Rubripirellula tenax: one gene and its partner. The protein of the gene in region 1 interacts with the protein of each later gene in a pairwise test. Links are inferred from orthologs where the notes say so. Each region holds a gene or a part of one and is shown in the gene's direction. Other genes may lie near its edges.

Region 1 (3,054 bases):
CAATCGCAACGACGCGCTGGTAGGCCAATTCGTCGACAACACCGGATTCGAGTCCCAGCAGAACCAACACGAACGCAAACTCACCGATGTGTGCCAATCCAAGCCCCATCCCGAACGCTCGTTTGAAGGACAGCCCTGTCAACTTCAGTGCGATCGTGGCCGCAATCGTCTTGATCACGATCACGCCCACGAGCCCGAAAATCATTTCAAGCGGCGCGGACAGGAACAATCGCGGATCGAAAATCAATCCCAAGCCGACGAAAAATACTGCGGCGAAAGTCTCACGAAACGGCAATACCAACGCATCGATTTGCTTGGTCCATCGATTGCCGTTAAAGATCAGCCCGGCCGCAAACGATCCGACCGCAGGCGGCAATCCGACCGAAAACGCCGCCAATGTGACGCCACCGAGCGACACGATCGTGAACAGGATGATCAGGTCGGGACTGCGGTAGCCCGCAAACAAGGGAATCACCCATCTCGCCAAAATCTTGCGGAGCCCGATCACAACGACAACAAAAACGATCGATGTTATCGCCAGGATCGAATACTGCGTGAAGCTGACTTCATTGTCGCCGCCCATCAGCAACGGTACCAACAAAAGCAGTGGTACCAACGCCGCATCTTGGAACAGCAGGATTCCGATCGCCCGTTGTCCATGCGACTGCTCGGACTGGCCACATTCCGATAGTGCCCGAAAGACCAAGACGGTTGAACTGAAAGCGACCGCCGCCCCGATCAGGACGGACGTCTGCCAACTCATCTGCATCTGCGCCAGCACGTACGCGACCGGCAATCCGACCAGCGTCATCTGGACCGTGCCGCCGATGACCAACTTCGTGCCCAGACGCTTCAAGTCATCGATCGAAAACTCGAGTCCGATCGAAAACAATAGAAAAAACACCCCCACCTCGGCGAACTGTTCCAACTGATGCTCGCTATCGGAGATCAGATTCAGCACGCCTTTTCCGACGATTGCGCCGACCACCAAATAGCCGACCAGCACGGATGCCCGCAGCCATCGACAGACCAGCCCGGCAACCAATCCGGCGCACAAGATGATCAACAGGTCGTGAACCAGTGATTGGGACATCAGCGACAGGCCTTCTTCGCCATTGGGTGCCGAAACGGGAAATTGAAATGTAGGATAGCGTCTAAAAATGACTTTTGACGAGCGACCGAAATTTCGATGCTCGCGAAACGTCGAAGTCGATCTTGGCCCGCAAAGAAGAATTGAGCTTGAAGAAACAACAACGCGCCGATCTGGTTCGGCAACAATTGGCGAAGCTCTATCCGGACCCGCCCATTCCCTTGGATCACAACGATGACTTCACCTTACTGGTCGCGGTGCTGTTGAGCGCGCAGTGCACGGACAAGAAGGTGAACGAAGTCACCCCAGAACTGTTTCGTCGGGGGCCGACGCCGGCGTTGATGACCCAGTTGGGCGAAGCCGAAATTTTGTCCATCATTCGGCCGCTCGGGTTATCGAACCAGAAAGCCAAGAATGTGGCCAAGTTGTCCGAGATCATCGTCAACGATTTCGGTGGCGAGATACCGCGCACGTTCGAAGGCCTGGAATCGCTGCCCGGTGTCGGTCACAAAACGGCCAGTGTTGTCATGGCCCAGGCGTTCGGTGTTCCTGCGTTTCCCGTCGACACGCATATCCACCGCTTGGCCCAGCGATGGGGACTGACCAGCGGAAAGAACGTGGTCGAGACGGAACGCGATCTGAAGAAGTTGTTCCCGGAATCGTCGTGGAACGAACTGCACTTGCAGATCATCTTCTACGGTCGCGAGCACTGCACCGCCCGAGGCTGCGACGGTACCAAGTGCGGACTGTGCGTCGAACTCTATCCGCGACGCAAGAAACCCGTCGTCTGGATCAAGCCTTGAAAGATTCATCGATCGGCATCGACGCGGACACCGAATCGATCATCGCAGCCAGAACGTCAACACGTCGCTGACTTGGTCCGAATCCAATTGCTCGTGAGCCGCCAATTCGTCCGCCAGCCCCGCGATGGCGGGCCAATACGGTTGGCGACCAAGATGATCGTGTAAGGTGACGATGATCTTTTCGAGCAGCCGAGTACGTCGCTCGGGATCGGCAACGATCGCTCCGCAGGTTTGCATCGCGCGATGCCAATCATCCTGCCAAGGACCGTAAAGTGCCGGATGCAGTGGTTCGCCCCGATAGATCATCTCGGCTACCGGACCGCCAAGAAACGTCATGATTTCTCGCTGGCGTTGGACATCCAGATTCGGATCCACCGTTCCCCAGTTCACGCGACAGTCGCCGAAGCGTTCCGGAAGATAGTCGTCGGCTTCCCCCCAAAGCTGCATCGAATCGACGTTCGCCCCCAATGCGTAGGCGACGACGGCGTGCCCCGCCTCGTGATACGCTGTTAGCGTTTCGTCGTCGTCGTGATTCAAGGAGATGTCACCTGTGCTAAAATGCCCGCTACGAAGATACTGTCGATGTTTTAGAAGAACCAGCTACCCCGCAAAATAGAATCATCGCGATGAAAGCTCTGCTGTTAACCGAATACGAAAAGATGGAAGTCACCGACGTCGACGAACCCGAAATGGGTGCTGATGACGTGCTGGTTCAAGTCGAAGCGTGCGGCATCTGCGGCAGCGATATCCACGGATTCGACGGCAGCACCGGACGCCGCATTCCACCTTTGGTGATGGGACACGAAGCGGCCGGGATCGTTGTCGATAGCGGTGTGAACGTAACGGACATGCCAAAGGGTACCCGTGTCACCTTCGATTCGATGGTCTCGTGTGGCAAATGTCACTTTTGTCGGCAAGGCAGCGGCAACTTGTGCGACAACCGAATGGTCCTTGGCGTGTCGTGTGAGGATTACCGACGTCACGGCGCGTTTGCCGAACGGATCAGCGTGCCGCGCCGGATCGTTTACACGTTGCCCGATTCGTTACCGTTCGAACATGCCGCCCTGGTCGAAGCGGTCTCGGTGGCCGTTCACGCGGCCGCGGTGACCCCGGTCAAACTTGGCGACACGGCGGTCGTCGTCGGGGCCGGAATGATCGGTT
Region 2 (3,361 bases), on another replicon or contig:
GATTGCGATCGCCTGGCCGATACCGCTGGAGGCACCGGTGATGACGGCAGTCGTCGAATCGAAATGGCTAGACACGGGCAAAACCTGCGACAGGGGAAGGAAGTCAGCCCCTAATCTAGCTTTGGTGTCGCGATCTCTAAAGGAGCGTGACATAGTAGGTTACGGCCGATCGGGTCGTTTTGACGCTTACCCTTGCTGTCTTCTCGCACCTGTGACTAATCTGCACGCTTGAAATGGTCGCGGTGAGTTCATTTCGGTGGCAATCTGGCCCGATTTGCCGCGCCCAGGCCGTTGCCGAGGTTTCCGCTTCGTGCGGTTTCGGTGAGAATAAGGTCGACACCATAGCCAAGCCAATTCGGGGCGAGCGAGCTTGCCCGATACGAGGGAATCACACCAACGATGTCTGAATCTGAAACTGTCGCAAAAGCCGAAGTCGCTCAAAATCTAGGCGAACTGCAACGAAATGCTGACGTCGATATCGATGCAGCAGAAACCCAGGAATGGCTCTCCTCGCTCGACTATGTCCTGCAAAGCAAGGGCCCTGAACGCGTCAAGTTTCTGATCGACCAACTCCGCGACCGCGCCGCCGAAGAGGGCGTGCCGCTTTCGTCCGACACCTCGACGCCCTACGTCAACACGATCGCGCCGCACGAGCAACCCGCGTACCCGGGAAACCGCGAAATTGAGCGTCGCATCAAGTCGATCATCCGCTGGAACGCGATGGCGATGGTCGTGCGAGCCAACAAACGCGGCGGTGGTGTCGGCGGTCACATCAGCACGTTCGCATCGAGCGCAACACTTTACGAAGTCGCGTTCAACCACTTCTTCAAAGGCCGCGGCGAAGACGGCTACTCGGGCGACTCGATCTATTTCCAAGGTCACGCGTCGCCGGGCATGTATTCGCGTGCCTATGTCGAAGGTCGACTGCCGGAACACAAGCTGGAAAACTTTCGTCGCGAACTGGCCGAAGGTGGCGGGCTTAGCAGTTATCCGCACCCTTGGTTGATGCCCGATTTTTGGGAATACCCGACCGTGTCGATGGGCTTGGGCCCGATCATGGCGATCTACCAAGCGCGGTTCAACGAATACATGAACGATCGCGGATTGAAGGACACCAAGGGCCAAAAGGTCTGGGCGTTCTTGGGCGACGGCGAATGTGACGAACCCGAAACGCTTGGTGCGATCGGATTGGCATCGCGAGAGAAACTCGACAACTTGATTTTTGTCGTCAATTGCAACCTGCAACGACTCGACGGGCCGGTCCGCGGCAACGGCAAGATCATTCAAGAATTGGAATCGATCTTCCACGGTGCTGGCTGGAACGTGATCAAGGTCATCTGGGGTAGCGAATGGGACGACCTGCTTGCTCGCGACAAGACAGGCTTGTTGGCGAAACGGATGAACGAAGTGGTCGACGGCCAATACCAAAAGTACACGTCGATGCCGGGCAGCTACGTCCGCGAACACTTCTTTGGCAAGTACCCCGAATTGCTGGAACTGGTGAAGCACCTGTCGGACGAAAAGATCGAAAAGATCCGTCGTGGCGGTCACGATCCCGAGAAGGTTTACGCGGCGTATAAGCGGGCAATGGATTTGAACAACGGCAAGCCGACCGTGATTCTTGCCAAGACGATCAAGGGATACGGTTTGGGCGAAGCCGGCGAAGGCCGCAATGTCGCTCACAACCAAAAGAAAATGAACGAAGCCGAGCTGTTGGAGTTCCGGACTCGTTTCGGTATTCCGATCAGCGACGCTGAAGTCGGCAGCGCACCGTTCTACAAGCCTTCGGAATCCAGCACCGAAATCAAGTATTTGAAAGAACGCCGCAAGACGCTCGGGGGATCGGTCCCCAGCCGTCCGACGGACCATCCGACCATGGAAGTTCCTTCGCTTGAGGATTTCCGCAAAGTCATCAGCAAGATGGAGAATAAGAGCATCTCGACCACGTTCGCATGCGTGCAAACGTTGATCGCGATGTGCCGTGACAAGAAGATCGGCAAAAACGTTGTGCCAATCGTGCCCGACGAATCGCGAACGTTTGGTATGGAAGGCATGTTCCGCCAGTTTGGGATTTACGCCCACGCGGGTCAGCTTTACGAGCCCGCCGACTCGGGAATCGTTTCTTACTACAAGGAAGCCCAGGACGGCCAGATTCTGGAAGAAGGCATCACCGAGTGCGGTTCGATCAGCAGCTTCAACGCCGCCGGAACGGCGTACAGTTGCCACGGCGTCAACATGATTCCGTTCTATATCTATTACAGCATGTTCGGTTTCCAGCGGATCGGCGACTCGATTTGGGCTGCCGCCGACATGCGTGCGAAGGGCTTCTTGGTCGGCGGGACGGCCGGCCGCACGACGCTCAACGGCGAAGGGCTGCAGCACCAAGACGGACACAGTTTGCTGAACGCGATCGCGTTCCCGACGGTTCGTGCTTACGATCCGGCATTCGCGTATGAAGTCGTTGTCATCGTGCAAGAGGGTTTGCAACGCATGTATGCCGACGGCGAACAGTGCATTTATTACATCACCGCCGAAAACGACGAATACTTGCACCCGGAAATGCCGGCCGGATGCGAAGAAGGCATCATCAAGGGCATCTACAAGTATAGGAGCCAGGATGTCGACGGCGCCAAGGCTCGCGTGCAACTGTTCGGCAGTGGTGCGATTCTGAATTCGGCCTTGAAAGCTCAGGAGATTCTGGCCGAAAAATACAACGTCGCCAGCGATGTGTGGAGTGTGACCAGTTACACGCAACTGCGACGTGAAGCTGGTGCGTGCGAACGATGGAATCGTTTGCATCCGACCGAAACGCCGCGACGAAGTTACTTGGAGGAAACGCTCGATGGCGTTGAAGGGCCGTTCATCTCGGCAAGCGACTATGTGCGAGCACTCGGCGAGCAGTTGACTCCGTTCATCCCGGGCGACTATTTCGTGCTGGGAACCGATGGCATGGGCCGCAGCGAAACTCGCGAAGCCCTTCGTCGCCACTTCGAAGTCGACGCCGAATCGATCGTGATCGCGACGCTTTACCGATTGGCGAAAGCCGGCACTTTCAAGATGACAGACGTTGCGCAGGCGATCAAAGATCTGGATTACGACTCCGAGAAAGTCGACCCGTATTTCGCCTAACGCACCGGCGCTCGATCGACTTCCCTAAAACCTAATTCCCAATACCTAACACCAATCTTCCTCCCATGACCGAAGTCAAACTTCCCGAACTCGGCGACGGCATCGAATCCGGCGACGTCCTCGAAATTTTCGTCTCCGTCGGCGACGTCATCAAAGAAGGCGATGACATCGTCGAGATGGAAACCGACAAGGCGACCGTTGCCGTTCCCGCTTCCCACGGCGGCAAAGTCAC

Evidence for each region. Proteins that work in one complex are often made in the same cells at the same time.
Region 2: the proteins of nth (region 1) and aceE interact in binary tests that used the Escherichia coli proteins (3 or more experiments, as listed by UniProt). The link is inferred for Rubripirellula tenax from one-to-one orthologs.

What each region holds. Positions count from the first base shown.
Region 1 is NZ_SJPW01000003.1:588,416-591,469, forward strand. What follows is about bases 75-3,054. They hold nth (endonuclease III), read left to right. Parts: upstream 75-1,215; coding sequence 1,216-1,893; downstream 1,894-3,054. Other genes in these bases: Poly51_RS12995 (cation:proton antiporter), read right to left, coding at 75-1,093; Poly51_RS13005 (cell division protein FtsH), read right to left, coding at 1,933-2,430; Poly51_RS13010 (galactitol-1-phosphate 5-dehydrogenase), read left to right, coding at 2,520-3,054. Also shown: more of Poly51_RS12995, read right to left, coding at 1-74. UniProt on the Escherichia coli protein: DNA repair enzyme that has both DNA N-glycosylase activity and AP-lyase activity. The DNA N-glycosylase activity releases various damaged pyrimidines from DNA by cleaving the N-glycosidic bond, leaving an AP (apurinic/apyrimidinic) site.
Region 2 is NZ_SJPW01000004.1:442,982-446,342, reverse strand. Bases 43-3,329 are described here. They hold aceE (pyruvate dehydrogenase (acetyl-transferring), homodimeric type), read left to right. Parts: upstream 43-399; coding sequence 400-3,129; downstream 3,130-3,329. Other genes in these bases: Poly51_RS16185 (2-oxo acid dehydrogenase subunit E2), read left to right, coding at 3,195-3,329; Poly51_RS16195 (SDR family NAD(P)-dependent oxidoreductase), read right to left, coding at 43-75. Also shown: more of Poly51_RS16195, read right to left, coding at 1-42; more of Poly51_RS16185, read left to right, coding at 3,330-3,361. UniProt on the Escherichia coli protein: Component of the pyruvate dehydrogenase (PDH) complex, that catalyzes the overall conversion of pyruvate to acetyl-CoA and CO(2).